3 regions of the Bacillus sp. FJAT-45350 genome follow, and region 1 is predicted to be linked to each of the others. Evidence: a T-box and tRNA genes for the amino acid it is inferred to sense, from the RefSeq annotation. Region 1 holds a T-box; the other regions hold tRNA genes.

Region 1 (7,076 bases):
TTTTCATAATTCTTGTTTATTTTAACAAAGGAATCTTTATTACTAGCTTAAATCTTTGTATAACTAGTAGAGTGACTAACAATGGAATATGTATAGTTATAATACCAGCTAAAATTCGTGACCACGTACCTGCTGCAATTTGTTCAAATGGAATAATTTGAGTAAGAGGAAGAAGTAAAATGATTTCAAAAAATACTAACAAAATAAACCCAATGATACCAATAATAAAACCATGAAGTATTTTAAAACGGAAAATTATCACTACTAATAATGCGAACACTGTTAAGTTAATTAAAGGTTTGACTGAATTCATCATATAAATACTTAAAGTAAAAGCTACTCCACCATATAATACTGAGAAAATAAGCAGAGATTTTAAGTTCTTCTTGATTGAAATACCAAAAAGAGCAAAAGAAACTGCGAGCATAAAGAATGCTTCTGGAAACGATAATAAAAAGAAACTAAACCACTCCATAATAACTCCTTTCTTGTTGTAAAGCATTGATGATATTAGTAGTATAATATTTTTGGCGGCTAAAAGCGACATTTTAAAACTACCCATATATATTATGGAATCATTAGGTGTTAGTGGCTGATTTTGCATTAATAATAGGATTTTGACTAGAAAAAAAGCTATGTTCGGTAGTTCTATCAACATAAATACCTAATCTTTGGCTACTCTTACACTAACGTGATTGATCATTTTCCACCAATTTCGGAAATGAGATTTCAATACTTACTATATTACCTGTAGTATCGACTTCCAAAAAACCATTATATTTCTCAGTAACTTCTTGGATAATTGCTAAGCCGTATCCCCTATCTGATTTCGATTTAGTAGAATAACCGATTTTGAAATGATTTTCAGTAATCTCTTTCAAAATAGAGGTGTTTTTTACGATTAATTTCATTGTATCATTGACTTTCACAATTTCTAATTCGATTTTGCGTTCTTCATTAGGCATTTTAAGTGTTGCTTCATAGGCATTATCAAGCAAGTTGCTAATTAATCGTATTAAATCGGTAGAAGATAAAATAGTTTCAATTTCTTCATTTGCTATATTCACGCTAAAAGGTATGCCTGCTTTTTGATACTTGCCCATTTTCGAATATAGCATTGAAGAGAGAATAGGATTTTTTATCGTCAATGCCTTATTATTAATATTAATATCACCGATCATTTCTTGAATGTATTTATCAGCGGCATCAAAGTTCTTTATTTTTATTAGTCCGGAAATAACCGTTAAGTGATTGTTAAGGTCATGGCGGTCAGATCGAACTGAAGTAACTAGGGACCGGAACTCTTCAACATGAGTAGATTCAGTATTATAAACTTTTCGTTTCTCCTCGCGTTTAAAGATTTTCCCTAATATGTAAAGAGATAGAATGTTTAATACAATAACGAAAATTAAGTGAATTGGGACCCCAATGATATCAAGAGCATTATCCTTTAAGCCTGCGATTGAAATAATAGCGAAGAAAACTAACAATAATTGAATTAAGATGATAAGTACTAAAGTGACAAAATTCATAAAATTGAACATTTATGGCTTGTAACAAAAAAACAGCCATTTTACTCCTTAAAGTTAGTTTTAATAGGATTATAACACAAAAAATATAGATTTTTGACGTTCTCATAAATGTGTTTATTCATACACATTGGTAGACTCTAAATTTATACCACCAAAGAATGTCAGACTGTTTACTACTGCAGTCCTTTTGGTGATAAAAGATATAATAGTTCCAGAAAATGCATTAGGCTTAAAGTATTTTATCCACCGTCAACTCCTTCTCATGTCGTTCCTCCTATATCTTACTTAGCGATCTTTGAATATAGCTAAGTGGATATAGGAGGAAGGAAACACTTACCTTATAGAAATACTTACAAGCTATTTTTATGGTTTTACACGGGCACCGAAAAAGTCCAATCAAAACGATTCAAGAAGTTCTAGCTCTATACGTTGCGCGCTTGTTATGAATAAACCACTCATAGCGCTCTATGTCTGTAGCAGTCTTATCCTAGTAGTAATAATTTAATTCTATATTGCATTACAATATTTTTTTTGTTAAAATCGTTTCATAGCTAACGATTAAGAAAACTTAAGGAGGGGTGTCATATTCATAAATTTAATGACGCTGGGGATTTACTTCCTGAAGAGAAAGATACGATCAACCTCTTAACGAAATTACCAATGAATTCACTTAACTTAGATGCAATTGCTGTTGTTACTAATATTTATCGAATTGCTCAAGGGTTAAGAAATAAAATGGAGCGAGAGGTCTTATCGGAGTACAACCTATCGTGGACATCCTTTTCAATACTATATGATTTGTGGATAGGAAATTCGATCGAAACGAAAAAATTAGCAGAATCGGCAGGGGTAACTAAAGCCACTGTAAGTAATATTACGAATACATTAGAACGTAAAGAACTTTGCTATCGTAAAGTGGACAATAGGGATAGAAGGATAACGTACGTTACGATAACGGATAAAGGGAAGCAAGTAATGGAAGAACTATATCCTCGTTTTCATGAAGGGGAAGTTCAGATCGTTTCAAGTTTGACTGTGGGCGAGCAAAAGAACATATCAGAGTTATTGAGGAAAGTAATTCGAGAGTCTGGCTTTTGATTTAAACAATTTAATATGAAAAGAGCTGTGATCGGAAATCTAGTAGTAGCTATCTCCCTGTATCAGAGAGTCGATGGTTGGTGTGAATCGACACATAGGTAGGACGAAATACATTCCCTGAGCTTTCTTTGTTACAGTAATAGTGACAGAGACGGATGAACCGTTATTCAATTAAGTGGGAGATCGTAATCTTCAACAAGGGTGGTACCGCGTGCAAAACCACGTCCCTTCTATAGTTAGGGATGTGGTTTTTTATGTTTATCAGGACGTATAAATACTTTAGTTTGGAAAGTGGGCATATTCAAACAAATTCCGCTTTGCGGGTTATATTTTATTATTGGAGGAATGAAAAATGAGTGAATTAATCAAACAACTAACAGAAGAACAACTAATAGAGGTTAAAAGACAGATGGAAATATACAAGCAAGGTGTACAAGATATTATCCCACTCGAAGATTTAGAAAAGAAAGTTGCAAAATCAGTGCTAGAAAACAGACCACTAAAAATCAAACTAGGGTTAGATCCTTCAGCCCCAGATGTACACCTTGGCCATACTGTTGTACTTAAGAAAATGAAACAGTTTCAAGATAACGGTCATATTATCCAATTATTAATTGGAGATTTTACAGGCAAGATTGGAGATCCAACCGGTAAGTCTATTGCTAGAAAACCATTAACCGATGAAGAAGTTAAATACAATGCAACAACGTACTTTGAGCAATTTGGAAAAGTGATGGACATGGATAAAGTTGAGCTACATTATAATTCGGAGTGGCTATCAAAATTAAACTTTGAAGACGTCGTTCAACTAGCAGGAAAAATAACCGTCGCAAGACTAATGGAAAGGGACGATTTTGAAGAAAGAATTGCTCTTGGTAAGCCGATCTCACTTCATGAGTTCTTCTACCCGTTAATGCAAGGCTACGATTCGGTGGTTTTAGAGTGTGATATTGAACTAGGTGGAACGGACCAGCATTTTAACATTTTAATGGGACGACACTTCCAAGAAAAGTTCGGAAAAGAAAAACAAGTAGCAATGCTTATGCCGTTACTTGAAGGTCTTGATGGTGTAGAAAAAATGTCAAAATCAAAGAAAAACTATATTGGTATTGATGAAAGTCCACAAGAAATGTACGGGAAAGCAATGTCTATTCCAGATGAGTTAATGAATAAATACTTTGAACTCATTACTGACTTTTCACCAGAGCAAATTGCAGAAATTAAGAAAAACTTGGAGTCGGGAGAATTACATCCTAGAGACGCAAAAATGCTCTTAGGGAAAACGATTGTAAAAATGTACCACGGTGAAGAAGCAGCGAAAAAAGCGGAACAGCAATTCGTGTCAGTCTTTCAAAAAGGGGCGGTACCAGATGAGATCCCAGTGGCTGACTGGAAGGGTAATAAAGAAGTTCTCATTCTTGAACTCCTTGTTACTTTAGATTTATTAAGCTCAAAAAGTGAAGCACGCCGAATGATTGATAATAGAGGTGTGAAAATAAATGGTGATAGAGTAGAAGACACTGGTATGCTCGTTACCATTAAGGATGGATTGGTTATACAAGTAGGAAAGCGGAAGTTTGTTAAAATAAAATTATGATGTGATTGGAATATTTCGATAGAAACTAACTTAATGAAGCCACAGAAAAAGTGAAATACACACTTTTTTCTGTGGCTTTTACCTTTAGTAAGCTATATTATAATCAAGTTATAGCCTGTTCTATATACTATTTTCAAAAAATAATGTAATACCTTGACTTCTTTTGTCGAAATCATATAAATTTATAAATAATCATACATAATATATGTTATCAGCTATTGTTAATTTACTAGAATTGAGGACGTATTATGATAATGCCTACTATTATTAAAGATTTTATATTAAATCTTTCCTTTGTGTTTCTACTGTATTTTGTCTATTACGGTTATATCGAAGGGAAAATAAAGAATCGTTATTCAAATGAACTTTTTATTGGTGTCTTATCCGTACTTGCGATAGTGTTGTGTATGACATTTCCTGCATACCCTATTACTGGCTTTATCTTTGATATGCGACAAGTACCTTTTATCATTGGTGCATTATATGGAGGGCGTAGAGTTGCGCTATCCCTTCTAATTGTAATAATATCATATCGTTTTTTCCTAGGGTTAGATGCGGGTTTTTATGTCACTGTTGTCATGTATGCAATTTTATTTCTTGTATTGCTTTATGCTATTCCACTTTTTAAAAAGGCAAATTTGACAAAAGAAAAGGTGAAAATCACCTTAGTATGTTCGGTTTTTGGTAAAGCAATATTAGCTATTTCATTGTACTTTTTTGGAATTAGTAATGATTTAAGTGTAATAATGAGTTTGCTTATTGTTTATGGGTCACAGACTGTAGGAATTGTCTTGTTTGTTACATATATTGAACGTGCGAAAAAAGAACAGCTAATGATAGGTGAGATAAAAAAACTTGAGAAATTAAGAGTTGTTAGTGATATAGCAGCGAGTATCTCACATGAAGTACGAAACCCTCTAACTGTTACGAAAGGTTTTCTACAATTACTTCGAGAACCGGGGCTTCCTCCTGAAAAGCAGAGAATGTATGCGGATCTTTCATTAGATGAATTAGAACGCGCGGAGTCGACGATTTCTGATTATCTAACGTTTGCGAAACCTTCATTAGAAAATACGGAAATACTTGACTTAGAAAAAGAACTAGAGTACCTAAACAAAGTCATGATTCCTTATGCTAATATGCATAGTGTCGATGTAGTTGTTGAAGTTAAACACAAGCTTTTCATTGTTGGTGAACGTCAAAAGTTACATCAATGTTTGATTAATCTATCTAAGAACGCAATAGAAGCTATGCCTGACGGGGGATGTTTAAACGTCATATTGGAAGAACAAGAAGGACGAGTGGTAATTACAATTATAGATACAGGAGTCGGAATGAATTCAGAACAAGTTAATCGACTTGGAACACCGTATTATTCGACGAAAGATAAAGGGACAGGTTTAGGTACAATGGTTGTTTATAGCATCGTAAAAATAATGAATGGAGAGATGAATGTTGAAAGTGAAGTTGGTAAAGGGACTACTTTTACACTTTCGTTTCCAAAAATGGACCCTACTAGTTGAAGAGTACAATACTAGAATTTGATTGAAATTTATATATATTCAGACGAAAAGGCATCTTCACTCAAAGAAGATGCCTTTTCATATAATAGTAACTTCAAATGCATTTATGTTGAGACATATGTCGTTACTATTACGTTTTTTAGAAAATTAAATGTATCAAACACTATACATATTTTGTTTTTTATAGTATATTTCAGGATGTTTAATTTTAAAGGGAGTGTATATTCATATGAAACAAAATTATCTTATTATAATTTCCTTCGTAGCTTTTATTGTTTTTCTGTTAATATCGTACCAGTCCATTTATGGCAATGGGTTAGTATACGATGATATTCTGATTGCATGGATTCAAACTAATCATTTACCCTATTTTACTGAAATAATGCGAGTGGTAACAGCAGTAGGTTCAGGTGAAATGATTTTGATAATAACGTTTGTCATTGTATTCCTATTGTTAGTTAAGAAGAATGTCTTTACTAGCATATTTTTATTATCCATTACAATTGGTGGCATTTTCATTAACTTTGTATTAAAGGTCTTATTCCAAAGAGAACGACCAGGAGAGGGAAGAGAACTTGAAGTATTCAACTATTCACTTGAAATTCCATCTTACAGTTTCCCTAGTGGACATACTATGCGAAGTGTAATACTTTTTAGCTTTTTAATTTACTTGATATATCAAGTAATTAATCATTATTCAATAAAAATATTATTATCTATTTTATGTGGAATAATGATAATTCTCATTGCTCAAAGTAGAGTGTACTTAGGACTACATTATCCATCTGATATTATTTCAGCGATAAGTATCTCAATATCTTGGTTCTTTGTCTGCTTGTATTTCTTTAGAAAGTTTAAACCAAAACGAAAAGTAGGTTTCACCTTTCAATAAATAATATGTTATAAATTTAGGAACTGTTTTAACGACAGTTCTTATTTTAATTTTGCGAGACAAGTAAGGAGTAAAATACTGCGAGCAAAGAAGAAAGAGAAGTACTTGCAGCAGTAATAGAAGTAATTTTATTAGTCAATATAATCATTGACACCATTTGCTAGCTTAAGTATATTAAATAGGTACAAATAATAACTGTTACGATTTATTGTATTAGTAAAAGTTTTTATTCTACATTTCTTATAATATATAAATCGTAATGATTACATTTATCGAAAGAGTAGTGGTACATACTAGCTATCGAAAAAATATTAGGAGTGGAATGAATGTTTAAAAAGAAAGTAGTTCTGTTTATTATGATTGCAGCTCTTTTTACAGTTATTACTGGTTGTAATAATGCGAAAGAAACAGTTAATAAAGAGGTGGCAAGTGAA
Region 2 (7,076 bases), 1.4 Mb from region 1:
CATTCCCCTCTACTCTTCCATTCCATGAAGATAAAATAGAATAAGAGTTTCCAAATGTAATACTTGCAGCATGGTCTCTATAGGTAGGAAACATCCAATCATTTTCATCTAATGCATAGGCACTACCAACCTGAGCTGCCTCTTGCCCTTCAAATGGAGGATATGTACCAAGACGTCCCTGACGCTGAAGACTTTTTGCTTTCCGATCGAATATTCTCATACAAACTAACTGACGGTAGAACTTTTTAACTAACTCCTCAGAGATAGCGCTTTTATATAAATCTGTGACAAACTTACCTTGATTATCAATAACTTGAATGATAGGAAATTGAGTATTATAATCTGTACTATTTGTAGCCGGTCGAATTTTTGTTTCAGTCAATTCAAACACCCCTTCGTAATCAAAAGAAAGAATTTTCAAAACCTTGTGATTACAAATAGTAATACAAATAAAAAATTCTCGCAAATACCTAATTTAAAGCTTTTAAACTTTTAGGTAGTAAACTAGCGCAGTGGGTAGATAACCCGTTTTATGAATTAGAGAATTTCGACAAAAAAAGCACTCACATCGATGGTAAGTACTTCCCTCTTACTATATAGTCATAACTATATAACTGTTCACCTTTAAAATATGCAGTACTACTTAAGTATCCTTGAAAATTTATTGACTGATATCCTCAGAAGAGTTAAACTATACATAGGCATGAGTGGTTTATCGGGTAGGTGCAAGTCACCTCGAAGGTAGGGTGCTCTTTTTTTATAGCTACTATTTTAAAATGTAATGGTCGGTTTTAAATTACATTGACACTTATTGAAGAAACTGATATTATTAATTTTGTTAGTTTAAATATGCCGGTATGGCGGAATTGGCAGACGCGCACGACTCAAAATCGTGTTCCTTCTGGAGTGTCGGTTCGACCCCGACTACCGGTACCATTTTTATACATAACTACAATAGCATATACAACGCCTTTCTACATATGTAGAAAGGCGTTTTTTGGTTTATAATTTACCAAACTGTCTATATTAGTAGTTACCATTTTACTTTCTATTTACTAAAGTTGTAATAACATAGGAAAACATTGCAGTTATGAAAATCAAAGCAGGTGTGTAATGTAAAACAAGGAAATCAAACCAATAAGGGTCAAACATCGAATGTCCCACAACTCGATGTTGTCTATAAAACCATACTACAACAATTCTTTCGAATATTACTACAATAGAAATCGGTAGAAATAAAAACCAAAATGTGTACTTACGAAATAAATTGTACATTTATTAATCCAACCTTTATCGTATTAAATTTATTAGAGTACTTTTTGCTGTTCTTCGACAAATGGTACATTACTTAACTTTAAAAAACTACTATCTATTCTTCCATATCAACAAAAGTAATATGATTTGATAAATTTTTGACCACAAAAAAAAGACAACTCATTAAGAGATATTGTCTTTGTCTTTTATGTAAATAAATGGTACCGAGGGCCGGACTTGAACCGGCACGATAGTCACCTACCGCAGGATTTTAAGTCCTGTGTGTCTGCCAATTCCACCACCCCGGCTAGGACTAATTATGTATATGGAGGCGGCACCCGGATTCGAACCGGGGGATAAGGGTTTTGCAGACCCGTGCCTTACCACTTGGCTATGCCGCCTTCTTATTTTAAAAATTGGAGCGGAAGACGAGATTCGAACTCGCGACCCCCACCTTGGCAAGGTGGTGTTCTACCACTGAACTACTTCCGCTTATATGGCTGGGCTAGCTGGATTCGAACCAGCGCATGACGGAGTCAAAGTCCGTTGCCTTACCGCTTGGCTATAGCCCAATATTGGCAGGGGCAGTAGGAATTGAACCCACACCGGAGGTTTTGGAGACCTCTGTTCTACCTTTAAACTATGCCCCTATTGAGTTAAATGGTGGAGGGGGACGGATTCGAACCGCCGAACCCTAAGGAGCGGATTTACAGTCCGCCGCGTTTAGCCACTTCGCTACCCCTCCATAATTAAAAATACATTATATATTATACCATATGAATCCAGATTAGAAAAAGTGATAATTAATTATAATTCTTCTTTTTTATTTATAGTGGTGCCGGCAAGAGGACTTGAACCCCCAACCTACTGATTACAAGTCAGTTGCTCTACCAGTTGAGCTACACCGGCAATAAAATGGTGGCTCAGGACGGAATCGAACCGCCGACACATGGATTTTCAGTCCATTGCTCTACCGACTGAGCTACTGAGCCATATCTGCATTAAAGAATTAAATGGCGGTCCGGACGGGACTCGAACCCGCGACCTCCTGCGTGACAGGCAGGCATTCTAACCAACTGAACTACCGGACCAGATAAATTTTAGTGAAATCGACGATGTAGGATTTGCTCCTGCGGTTACTCGTCGCAAAAAACTACAATGATGCTTAATCAGGAAGCTTACGTTTTTGGTTGCGGGGGACGGATTTGAACCGCCGACCTTCGGGTTATGAGCCCGACGAGCTACCAGACTGCTCCACCCCGCGTCGTTATTAGTATGAAATATGGTGGAGGATGACGGGATCGAACCGCCGACCCCCTGCTTGTAAGGCAGGTGCTCTCCCAGCTGAGCTAATCCTCCGAAGTATTGATGAAGTCAAATCAGAGTAGACCCCTGTTTCTTCCTCTTCTAATTTAATCAAGTTGTCTATGCGTCGAAACAACTCGTAGAATATTCTATGAAGTAATGCTCGTAGCTGAGCTAATCCTCCATATTTATATGGTGACCCGTACGGGATTCGAACCCGTGTTACCGCCGTGAAAGGGCGGTGTCTTAACCGCTTGACCAACGGGCCATCTAAATTAATAGTAAATCCTGGCGGAGAGCGAGGGATTCGAACCCTCGAGACGGCTTTTGACCGCCTACACGATTTCCAATCGTGCTCCTTCGGCCAACTCGGACAGCTCTCCAATTGGCTCCACAGGTAGGACTCGAACCTACGACCGATCGGTTAACAGCCGATTGCTCTACCACTGAGCTACTGTGGAAAAATATAAACCTAGCAACGTCCTACTCTCGCAGGGGGAAGCCCCCAACTACCATCGGCGCTGAAGAGCTTAACTTCCGTGTTCGGCATGGGAACGGGTGTGGCCTCTTCGCCATCATCACTAAGTCAACCACTCTGTGATACTTCCTCGCAAGACTTGCGACGAGTAACCGCAGGAGCAGATTTCTTCGCTGAAATTGCTTTCAACTGAGAGTTGTTCTCTCAAAACTAGATAGTGTTATATATGCAGGTCGTCGAATTCATTTCAACCTTAGAAAATTGGATAAGCCCTCGACCGATTAGTATCTCTCAGCTCCACATGTCACCATGCTTCCACCCGAGACCTATCAACCTCATCATCTCTAAGGGGTCTTACTTACTTAACGTAATGGGAAATCTCATCTTGAGGGGGGCTTCATGCTTAGATGCTTTCAGCACTTATCCCGTCCACACGTAGCTACCCAGCTATGCTCCTGGCGGAACAACTGGTACACCAGCGGTGTGTCCATCCCGGTCCTCTCGTACTAAGGACAGCTCCTCTCAAATTTCCTACGCCCGCGACGGATAGGGACCGAACTGTCTCACGACGTTCTGAACCCAGCTCGCGTACCGCTTTAATGGGCGAACAGCCCAACCCTTGGGACCTACTTCAGCCCCAGGATGCGATGAGCCGACATCGAGGTGCCAAACCTCCCCGTCGATGTGGACTCTTGGGGGAGATAAGCCTGTTATCCCCAGGGTAGCTTTTATCCGTTGAGCGATGGCCCTTCCATGCGGAACCACCGGATCACTAAGCCCGACTTTCGTCCCTGCTCGACTTGTAGGTCTCGCAGTCAAGCTCCCTTATGCCTTTGCACTCTACGAATGATTTCCAACCATTCTGAGGGAACCTTTGGGCGCCTCCGTTACTGTTTAGGAGGCGACCGCCCCAGTCAAACTGCCCACCTGACACTGTCCCCGAACCGGATCACGGTCCTAGGTTAGAATTTCAATACAGTCAGGGTAGTATCCCACCGACGCCTCCACCGAAGCTTGCGCTCCGGTTTCCAAGGCTCCTACCTATCCTGTACAAACTGTACCAAAATCCAATATCAAGCTACAGTAAAGCTCCATGGGGTCTTTCCGTCCTGTCGCGGGTAACCTGCATCTTCACAGGTAATATAATTTCACCGGGTCTCTCGTTGAGACAGTATCCAAGTCGTTACACCATTCGTGCGGGTCGGAACTTACCCGACAAGGAATTTCGCTACCTTAGGACCGTTATAGTTACGGCCGCCGTTTACTGGGGCTTCAATTCAAAGCTTCTCCCGAAGGATAACCTCTCCTCTTAACCTTCCAGCACCGGGCAGGTGTCAGCCCCTATACTTCGCCTTGCGGCTTCGCAGAGACCTGTGTTTTTGCTAAACAGTCGCTTGGATCTTTTCACTGCGGCTCTCTCGGGCTTGCACCCTAACAGAGCACCCCTTCTCCCGAAGTTACGGGGTCATTTTGCCGAGTTCCTTAACGAGAGTTCTCCCGAGCGTCTTAGAATTCTCTTCTCGCCTACCTGTGTCGGTTTGCGGTACGGGCACCTCTCACCTCGCTAGAGGCTTTTCTTGGCAGTGGAGGATCAGGAACTTCGCTACTATTATTTCGCTCGCCATCACAGCTCAGCCTTTACGATAAGCGGATTTTCCTACTTACCAGCCTAACTGCTTGGACGCACATATCCATCAGTGCGCTTACCCTACCTTACTGCGTCCCCCCATTACTCAAACGGTGAGGAGGTGGTACAGGAATATCAACCTGTTGTCCATCGCCTACGCCTTTCGGCCTCGGCTTAGGTCCCGACTTACCCTGAGCGGACGAGCCTTCCTCAGGAAACCTTGGGCTTTCGACGGAGGGGATTCTCACCCCTCTTTTCGCTACTCATACCGGCATTCTCACTTCTAAGCGCTCCACCAGTCCTCTCGGTCTGACTTCGCAGCACTTAGAACGCTCCCCTACCACTGACACCTAAGGTGTCAATCCATAGCTTCGGTGATACGTTTAGCCCCGGTACATTTTCGGCGCAGAGTCACTCGACCAGTGAGCTATTACGCACTCTTTAAATGGTGGCTGCTTCTAAGCCAACATCCTGGTTGTCTGTGCAACTCCACATCCTTTTCCACTTAACGTATACTTTGGGACCTTAGCTGATGGTCTGGGCTGTTTCCCTCTTGACTACGGATCTTAGCACTCGCAGTCTGACTCCCGAGGATAAGTATTTGGCATTCGGAGTTTGACTGAATTCGGTAATCCTGTGGGGACCCCTAGTCCAATCAGTGCTCTACCTCCAATACTCTCACCTCGAGGCTAGCCCTAAAGCTATTTCGGGGAGAACCAGCTATCTCCGAGTTCGATTGGCATTTCACCCCTACCCACACCTCATCCCCGCATTTTTCAACATGCGTGGGTTCGGGCCTCCATTCAGTGTTACCTGAACTTCACCCTGGACATGGGTAGATCACACGGTTTCGGGTCTACGACGGCGTACTGTAATCGCCCTATTCAGACTCGCTTTCGCTACGGCTCCGCATTATCTGCTTAACCTTGCACGACATCGTAACTCGCCGGTTCATTCTACAAAAGGCACGCCATCACCCGTAAATGGGCTCTGACTACTTGTAGGCACACGGTTTCAGGATCTGTTTCACTCCCCTCCCGGGGTGCTTTTCACCTTTCCCTCACGGTACTGGTTCACTATCGGTCACTAGGGAGTATTTAGCCTTGGGAGATGGTCCTCCCAGATTCCGACGGGGTTTCACGTGTCCCGCCGTACTCAGGATCCACTCTGGAGGAAACGAAGTTTCGACTACAGGGCTGTTACCTTGTTTCGCGGACCTTTCCAGGTCGCTTCATCTACTTCGTTTCTTTCTTACTCCGTATAGAGTGTCCTACAACCCCAAGAGGCAAGCCTCTTGGTTTGGGCTATATTCCGTTTCGCTCGCCGCTACTCAGGAAATCGCATTTGCTTTCTCTTCCTCTGGGTACTTAGATGTTTCAGTTCCCCAGGTCTACCTCCACATACCCTATGTATTCAGGTATGGGTACCATCCCATTACGGATGGTGGGTTCCCCCATTCGGAAATCTCCGGATCAAAGCTTACTTACAGCTCCCCGAAGCATATCGGTGTTCGTCCCGTCCTTCATCGGCTCCTAGTGCCAAGGCATCCACCGTGCGCCCTTTCTAGCTTAACCATGACAAAACATAATTGCTAATTGCAAATTACGAATTGCTAATTAAAACCTTAAAGGTTCGTCAGCGTGTAATCGCTAAGGCGATTACACTTAAATGAATTCTTGACTTCTCAAGTAAAACTCAATCGATAAACGATCAAATTATACTAGTTGCATATATAAATCACTATCTAGTTTTCAAAGAACAAGGCTACTACATTGAGTAGCTTCTTTGCTGCCTTGCGACGAGTAATCGCAGGAGCAAATGTATTTGTTGAGAGATTTATTCTCTCAAAACTGAACGACAAAAGTCCGAAGCGTCGAACAACACATAATGTGAAGTCCGTCGACTAGAGTTAAATACTCCATAGAAAGGAGGTGATCCAGCCGCACCTTCCGATACGGCTACCTTGTTACGACTTCACCCCAATCATCTGTCCCACCTTAGGCGGCTGGCTCCAAAAGGTTACCCCACCGACTTCGGGTGTTACAAACTCTCGTGGTGTGACGGGCGGTGTGTACAAGGCCCGGGAACGTATTCACCGCGGCATGCTGATCCGCGATTACTAGCGATTCCGGCTTCATGTAGGCGAGTTGCAGCCTACAATCCGAACTGAGAATGGCTTTATGGGATTGGCTCAACCTCGCGGTTTCGCTGCCCTTTGTACCATCCATTGTAGCACGTGTGTAGCCCAGGTCATAAGGGGCATGATGATTTGACGTCATCCCCACCTTCCTCCGGTTTGTCACCGGCAGTCACCTTAGAGTGCCCAACTGAATGCTGGCAACTAAGATCAAGGGTTGCGCTCGTTGCGGGACTTAACCCAACATCTCACGACACGAGCTGACGACAACCATG
Region 3 (7,076 bases), 1.9 Mb from region 1:
TTGCTTCCAGGCCACTCTCTTCTTACGCTTTGGTAGTTGTTGCAAGACATTATTTGTAAAGTTAGCCGATGTCTCTATATGAGAGGCACTTTGAACAAAAGCTATTGCTTTTCTCGTTTCCTCATAATGTTTCTTACATGAAACATTTGTCTCTATATAATGTAAAAACTCAGCTTTTTCTTCATTAGTTGTTTCCCCATCTAAATACCGATGCATAAGCTCAATAAAACGTTTATTGTATTCCATGTTCATCACCCTTTCACCTTAGACATTGCCCATTCGCTTACGCAAGGTTTCCCGACCGCGATGAATTCTTGTCTTAACTGTCGATACTGGCAGATCTAAAATCTCGCTGATTTCTTTTAAAGACAAGTCTTCAATGTACTTTAGTATAATCGCAGAGCGATATTTAGGCGGTAAATGGTTGATTTCATCTTGTATCCACTCTTGCATCTCTACCTTAACCACTTGATCATCTGGAAGCTCTTCAGTAGATGCAATTTGTGATTGAACTGTCATCCCCTCTGTACCTTTAATCGGGTCCTCTAAATGAAAGTCTGGCTTCCTCTTTCTAAGACGATCAATTGCTAAGTTCGTTGCTATTCGAAAGAGCCAAGTAGAAAACTTTCTATTAGTATCATATCTATCAATATTTGTATATGCTCGTAAAAAAGCTTCTTGAGCTACATCTTGTGCTTCGTGCATATTCCCAAGCATTCGATAAGATAGTTGATACACTTTGTCCTTATACATCTCAACTAACTCACCAAAAGCTTCCGTATCGCCACTCTTCACTTCTTTAATTAATCTCTTAATTAGTTTCTCCATCTCGTTACCTCCGCTTATTTTGCGGTATTATTACTTCTACGTATAAAACCGTATTTGGTTTCTTTTTATTTACAATTTTATATTTATATTAACACGAATAATATACGAGAAGTTAACAAACTTAGTAGTAGGTGAAACTATATGTAAATACGAAATAATCTTTTAAGAGGTCAGTGACGAACACCAACAAATTGTGTTCAGTTGCAAACAACCATAAGTCCACAAAAAAACCTTAGATACAGTATCTAAGGTAAAAGTGTCTAATATATGGTGGAGCCTAGCGGGATCGAACCGCTGACCTCCTGCGTGCAAGGCAGGCGCTCTCCCAGCTGAGCTAAGGCCCCAACTTAAATTGGAGCGGGTGATGAGAATCGAACTCACGACATCAGCTTGGAAGGCTGAGGTTTTACCACTAAACTACACCCGCTAATAAAATAATTGTAACATATAAATCTATAAAATAAAAGCCTATTCCATTAAAATTAACTTATGGAGCGGAAGACGAGATTCGAACTCGCGACCCCCACCTTGGCAAGGTGGTGTTCTACCACTGAACTACTTCCGCAAAGATAAAATGGTGAGCCATGAAGGATTCGAACCTTCGACCCTCTGATTAAAAGTCAGATGCTCTACCAACTGAGCTAATGGCTCTTGCTGTTATATACTAAGTAATTCTTGTTGTAAACGGACGATGTTTGGCTTCATTGCCTTACCTAATCTCTTTCTCTTCTAGAAATGCTTCGAGGTGCATCCGTCGAGACAACTCGTAGTTGTTTCTGAGAAGTATGGCTCGTAACTCAGCTAATGCCTCTTGCTGTTATATAGTAAGTAAATGGCTGGGCTAGCTGGATTCGAACCAGCGCATGACGGAGTCAAAGTCCGTTGCCTTACCGCTTGGCTATAGCCCACTATGATATAAATCAAATGGTGGAGGGGGACGGATTCGAACCGCCGAACCCTAAGGAGCGGATTTACAGTCCGCCGCGTTTAGCCACTTCGCTACCCCTCCAGGTCTACTATGTATAGCTATAAGTAGCGAAATACTATCTGTAAACACAGCATAAAAAATGGTGCCGGCAAGAGGACTTGAACCCCCAACCTACTGATTACAAGTCAGTTGCTCTACCAGTTGAGCTACACCGGCGTATTATGGTGGAGGATGACGGGATCGAACCGCCGACCCCCTGCTTGTAAGGCAGGTGCTCTCCCAGCTGAGCTAATCCTCCATATGGTGACCCGTACGGGATTCGAACCCGTGTTACCGCCGTGAAAGGGCGGTGTCTTAACCGCTTGACCAACGGGCCAGTGTCAATAATGTCTCTCTGACAAAAAATATTATACTAAAAAATAAATTTGTGTGCAACTCTTTTTTTCTATAGTTTATTTTGAAATTCAATACTAAATCTCAAAATAAAAAACCCTCATTTATAAGAGAGAAATTAATTTGTCTTACCTGCAATTCTGGAGCTTCCAAGCGGACTCGAACCGCTGACCCCTTCCTTACCATGGAAGTGCTCTACCTACTGAGCTATGGAAGCATGGCTCCACAGGTAGGACTCGAACCTACGACCGATCGGTTAACAGCCGATTGCTCTACCACTGAGCTACTGTGGAATAAGAAAGAGTAACTTAAAGGAAGTTTATAATATTGTAAATAAAAAAACCTAGCAACGTCCTACTCTCGCAGGGGGAAGCCCCCAACTACCATCGGCGCTGAAGAGCTTAACTTCCGTGTTCGGCATGGGAACGGGTGTGGCCTCTTCGCCATCATCACTAAGTCAACCACTCTGTGATACTTCCTCGCAAGACTTGCGACGAGTAACCGCAGGAGCAGATTTCTTCGCTGAAATTGCTTTCAGCTGAGAGTTGTTCTCTCAAAACTAGATAGTGTTATATATGCAGGTCGTCGAATTCATTTCAACCTTAGAAAATTGGATAAGCCCTCGACCGATTAGTATCTCTCAGCTCCACATGTCACCATGCTTCCACCCGAGACCTATCAACCTCATCATCTCTAAGGGGTCTTACTTACTTAACGTAATGGGAAATCTCATCTTGAGGGGGGCTTCATGCTTAGATGCTTTCAGCACTTATCCCGTCCACACGTAGCTACCCAGCTATGCTCCTGGCGGAACAACTGGTACACCAGCGGTGTGTCCATCCCGGTCCTCTCGTACTAAGGACAGCTCCTCTCAAATTTCCTACGCCCGCGACGGATAGGGACCGAACTGTCTCACGACGTTCTGAACCCAGCTCGCGTACCGCTTTAATGGGCGAACAGCCCAACCCTTGGGACCTACTTCAGCCCCAGGATGCGATGAGCCGACATCGAGGTGCCAAACCTCCCCGTCGATGTGGACTCTTGGGGGAGATAAGCCTGTTATCCCCAGGGTAGCTTTTATCCGTTGAGCGATGGCCCTTCCATGCGGAACCACCGGATCACTAAGCCCGACTTTCGTCCCTGCTCGACTTGTAGGTCTCGCAGTCAAGCTCCCTTATGCCTTTGCACTCTACGAATGATTTCCAACCATTCTGAGGGAACCTTTGGGCGCCTCCGTTACTGTTTAGGAGGCGACCGCCCCAGTCAAACTGCCCACCTGACACTGTCCCCGAACCGGATCACGGTCCTAGGTTAGAATTTCAATACAGTCAGGGTAGTATCCCACCGACGCCTCCACCGAAGCTTGCGCTCCGGTTTCCAAGGCTCCTACCTATCCTGTACAAACTGTACCAAAATCCAATATCAAGCTACAGTAAAGCTCCATGGGGTCTTTCCGTCCTGTCGCGGGTAACCTGCATCTTCACAGGTAATATAATTTCACCGGGTCTCTCGTTGAGACAGTATCCAAGTCGTTACACCATTCGTGCGGGTCGGAACTTACCCGACAAGGAATTTCGCTACCTTAGGACCGTTATAGTTACGGCCGCCGTTTACTGGGGCTTCAATTCAAAGCTTCTCCCGAAGGATAACCTCTCCTCTTAACCTTCCAGCACCGGGCAGGTGTCAGCCCCTATACTTCGCCTTGCGGCTTCGCAGAGACCTGTGTTTTTGCTAAACAGTCGCTTGGATCTTTTCACTGCGGCTCTCTCGGGCTTGCACCCTAACAGAGCACCCCTTCTCCCGAAGTTACGGGGTCATTTTGCCGAGTTCCTTAACGAGAGTTCTCCCGAGCGTCTTAGAATTCTCTTCTCGCCTACCTGTGTCGGTTTGCGGTACGGGCACCTCTCACCTCGCTAGAGGCTTTTCTTGGCAGTGGAGGATCAGGAACTTCGCTACTATTATTTCGCTCGCCATCACAGCTCAGCCTTTACGATAAGCGGATTTTCCTACTTACCAGCCTAACTGCTTGGACGCACATATCCATCAGTGCGCTTACCCTACCTTACTGCGTCCCCCCATTACTCAAACGGTGAGGAGGTGGTACAGGAATATCAACCTGTTGTCCATCGCCTACGCCTTTCGGCCTCGGCTTAGGTCCCGACTTACCCTGAGCGGACGAGCCTTCCTCAGGAAACCTTGGGCTTTCGACGGAGGGGATTCTCACCCCTCTTTTCGCTACTCATACCGGCATTCTCACTTCTAAGCGCTCCACCAGTCCTCTCGGTCTGACTTCGCAGCACTTAGAACGCTCCCCTACCACTGACACCTAAGGTGTCAATCCATAGCTTCGGTGATACGTTTAGCCCCGGTACATTTTCGGCGCAGAGTCACTCGACCAGTGAGCTATTACGCACTCTTTAAATGGTGGCTGCTTCTAAGCCAACATCCTGGTTGTCTGTGCAACTCCACATCCTTTTCCACTTAACGTATACTTTGGGACCTTAGCTGATGGTCTGGGCTGTTTCCCTCTTGACTACGGATCTTAGCACTCGCAGTCTGACTCCCGAGGATAAGTATTTGGCATTCGGAGTTTGACTGAATTCGGTAATCCTGTGGGGACCCCTAGTCCAATCAGTGCTCTACCTCCAATACTCTCACCTCGAGGCTAGCCCTAAAGCTATTTCGGGGAGAACCAGCTATCTCCGAGTTCGATTGGCATTTCACCCCTACCCACACCTCATCCCCGCATTTTTCAACATGCGTGGGTTCGGGCCTCCATTCAGTGTTACCTGAACTTCACCCTGGACATGGGTAGATCACACGGTTTCGGGTCTACGACGGCGTACTGTAATCGCCCTATTCAGACTCGCTTTCGCTACGGCTCCGCATTATCTGCTTAACCTTGCACGACATCGTAACTCGCCGGTTCATTCTACAAAAGGCACGCCATCACCCGTAAATGGGCTCTGACTACTTGTAGGCACACGGTTTCAGGATCTGTTTCACTCCCCTCCCGGGGTGCTTTTCACCTTTCCCTCACGGTACTGGTTCACTATCGGTCACTAGGGAGTATTTAGCCTTGGGAGATGGTCCTCCCAGATTCCGACGGGGTTTCACGTGTCCCGCCGTACTCAGGATCCACTCTGGAGGAAACGAAGTTTCGACTACAGGGCTGTTACCTTGTTTCGCGGACCTTTCCAGGTCGCTTCATCTACTTCGTTTCTTTCTTACTCCGTATAGAGTGTCCTACAACCCCAAGAGGCAAGCCTCTTGGTTTGGGCTATATTCCGTTTCGCTCGCCGCTACTCAGGAAATCGCATTTGCTTTCTCTTCCTCTGGGTACTTAGATGTTTCAGTTCCCCAGGTCTACCTCCACATACCCTATGTATTCAGGTATGGGTACCATCCCATTACGGATGGTGGGTTCCCCCATTCGGAAATCTCCGGATCAAAGCTTACTTACAGCTCCCCGAAGCATATCGGTGTTCGTCCCGTCCTTCATCGGCTCCTAGTGCCAAGGCATCCACCGTGCGCCCTTTCTAGCTTAACCATGACAAAACATAATTGCTAATTGCAAATTACGAATTGCTAATTAAAACCTTAAAGGTTCGTCAGCGTGTAATCGCTAAGGCGATTACACTTAAATGAATTCTTGACTTCTCAAGTAAAACTCAATCGATAAACGATCAAATTATACTAGTTGCATATATAAATCACTATCTAGTTTTCAAAGAACAAGGCTACTACATTGAGTAGCTTCTTTGCTGCCTTGCGACGAGTAATCGCAGGAGCAAATGTATTTGTTGAGAGATTTATTCTCTCAAAACTGAACGACAAAAGTCCGAAGCGTCGAACAACACATAATGTGAAGTCCGTCGACTAGAGTTAAATACTCCATAGAAAGGAGGTGATCCAGCCGCACCTTCCGATACGGCTACCTTGTTACGACTTCACCCCAATCATCTGTCCCACCTTAGGCGGCTGGCTCCAAAAGGTTACCCCACCGACTTCGGGTGTTACAAACTCTCGTGGTGTGACGGGCGGTGTGTACAAGGCCCGGGAACGTATTCACCGCGGCATGCTGATCCGCGATTACTAGCGATTCCGGCTTCATGTAGGCGAGTTGCAGCCTACAATCCGAACTGAGAATGGCTTTATGGGATTGGCTCAACCTCGCGGTTTCGCTGCCCTTTGTACCATCCATTGTAGCACGTGTGTAGCCCAGGTCATAAGGGGCATGATGATTTGACGTCATCCCCACCTTCCTCCGGTTTGTCACCGGCAGTCACCTTAGAGTGCCCAACTGAATGCTGGCAACTAAGATCAAGGGTTGCGCTCGTTGCGGGACTTAACCCAACATCTCACGACACGAGCTGACGACAACCATGCACCACCTGTCACTTTGTCCCCCGAAGGGGAAAGCCCTATCTCTAGGGTGGTCAAAGGATGTCAAGACCTGGTAAGGTTCTTCGCGTTGCTTCGAATTAAACCACATGCTCCACCGCTTGTGCGGGCCCCCGTCAATTCCTTTGAGTTTCAGCCTTGCGGCCGTACTCCCCAGGCGGAGTGCTTAATGTGTTAACTTCGGCACTAAGGGCATCGAAACCCCTAACACCTAGCACTCATCGTTTACGGCGTGGACTACCAGGGTATCTAATCCTGTTTGCTCCCCACGCTTTCGCGCCTCAGCGTCAGTTACAGACCAGAGAGTCGCCTTCGCCACTGGTGTTCCTCCACATATCTACGCATTTCACCGCTACACGTGGAATTCCACTCTCCTCTTCTGTACTCAAGTCTCCCAGTTTCCAATGACCCTCCACGGTTGAGCCGTGGGCTTTCACATCAGACTTAAAAGACCGCCTGCGCGCGCTTTACGCCCAATAATTCCGGACAACGCTTGCCACCTACGTATTACCGCGGCTGCTGG

The links. The T-box of region 1 lies ahead of tyrS (tyrosine--tRNA ligase). A T-box ahead of a tRNA ligase gene usually reads a tRNA of that ligase, here a tRNA-Tyr.
Region 2: it has a tRNA-Tyr gene. The T-box ahead of tyrS (tyrosine--tRNA ligase) is inferred to sense a tRNA for this amino acid. The anticodon was not compared.
Region 3: it has a tRNA-Tyr gene. The T-box ahead of tyrS (tyrosine--tRNA ligase) is inferred to sense a tRNA for this amino acid. The anticodon was not compared.

Annotation. Positions count from the first base shown of each region.
Region 1 covers NZ_NISU01000001.1:1,303,562-1,310,637, forward strand. The annotation lists gene CD003_RS06600 (hypothetical protein) at 17-475, opposite strand; gene CD003_RS06605 (sensor histidine kinase) at 687-1,532, opposite strand; gene CD003_RS06610 (MarR family winged helix-turn-helix transcriptional regulator) at 2,193-2,630, shown strand; T-box leader at 2,649-2,862, shown strand; gene tyrS (tyrosine--tRNA ligase) at 2,983-4,227, shown strand; gene CD003_RS06620 (ATP-binding protein) at 4,476-5,750, shown strand; gene CD003_RS06625 (phosphatase PAP2 family protein) at 5,980-6,642, shown strand; gene nikA (nickel ABC transporter substrate-binding protein) at 6,969-7,076, shown strand, end outside.
Region 2 covers NZ_NISU01000001.1:2,725,180-2,732,255, forward strand. The annotation lists gene pdhA (pyruvate dehydrogenase (acetyl-transferring) E1 component subunit alpha) at 1-382, opposite strand, end outside; tRNA gene CD003_RS13640 (tRNA-Leu) at 852-936, shown strand; tRNA gene CD003_RS13650 (tRNA-Leu) at 1,474-1,562, opposite strand; tRNA gene CD003_RS13655 (tRNA-Cys) at 1,581-1,655, opposite strand; tRNA gene CD003_RS13660 (tRNA-Gly) at 1,672-1,746, opposite strand; tRNA gene CD003_RS13665 (tRNA-Gln) at 1,752-1,826, opposite strand; tRNA gene CD003_RS13670 (tRNA-Trp) at 1,831-1,904, opposite strand; tRNA gene CD003_RS13675 (tRNA-Tyr) at 1,916-1,999, opposite strand; tRNA gene CD003_RS13680 (tRNA-Thr) at 2,088-2,163, opposite strand; tRNA gene CD003_RS13685 (tRNA-Phe) at 2,171-2,246, opposite strand; tRNA gene CD003_RS13690 (tRNA-Asp) at 2,269-2,345, opposite strand; tRNA gene CD003_RS13695 (tRNA-Met) at 2,442-2,518, opposite strand; tRNA gene CD003_RS13700 (tRNA-Val) at 2,538-2,613, opposite strand; tRNA gene CD003_RS13705 (tRNA-Glu) at 2,753-2,827, opposite strand; tRNA gene CD003_RS13710 (tRNA-Ser) at 2,849-2,942, opposite strand; tRNA gene CD003_RS13715 (tRNA-Asn) at 2,946-3,020, opposite strand; rRNA gene rrf (5S ribosomal RNA) at 3,030-3,145, opposite strand; rRNA gene CD003_RS13725 (23S ribosomal RNA) at 3,299-6,238, opposite strand; rRNA gene CD003_RS13730 (16S ribosomal RNA) at 6,589-7,076, opposite strand, start outside.
Region 3 covers NZ_NISU01000001.1:3,171,006-3,178,081, forward strand. The annotation lists gene CD003_RS16020 (anti-sigma factor family protein) at 1-246, opposite strand, end outside; gene sigW (RNA polymerase sigma factor SigW) at 265-828, opposite strand; tRNA gene CD003_RS16030 (tRNA-Ala) at 1,097-1,172, opposite strand; tRNA gene CD003_RS16035 (tRNA-Gly) at 1,182-1,255, opposite strand; tRNA gene CD003_RS16040 (tRNA-Gly) at 1,319-1,393, opposite strand; tRNA gene CD003_RS16045 (tRNA-Lys) at 1,404-1,479, opposite strand; tRNA gene CD003_RS16050 (tRNA-Gln) at 1,662-1,736, opposite strand; tRNA gene CD003_RS16055 (tRNA-Tyr) at 1,754-1,837, opposite strand; tRNA gene CD003_RS16060 (tRNA-Thr) at 1,897-1,972, opposite strand; tRNA gene CD003_RS16065 (tRNA-Val) at 1,979-2,054, opposite strand; tRNA gene CD003_RS16070 (tRNA-Glu) at 2,058-2,132, opposite strand; tRNA gene CD003_RS16075 (tRNA-Thr) at 2,291-2,366, opposite strand; tRNA gene CD003_RS16080 (tRNA-Asn) at 2,368-2,442, opposite strand; rRNA gene rrf (5S ribosomal RNA) at 2,491-2,606, opposite strand; rRNA gene CD003_RS16090 (23S ribosomal RNA) at 2,760-5,699, opposite strand; rRNA gene CD003_RS16095 (16S ribosomal RNA) at 6,050-7,076, opposite strand, start outside.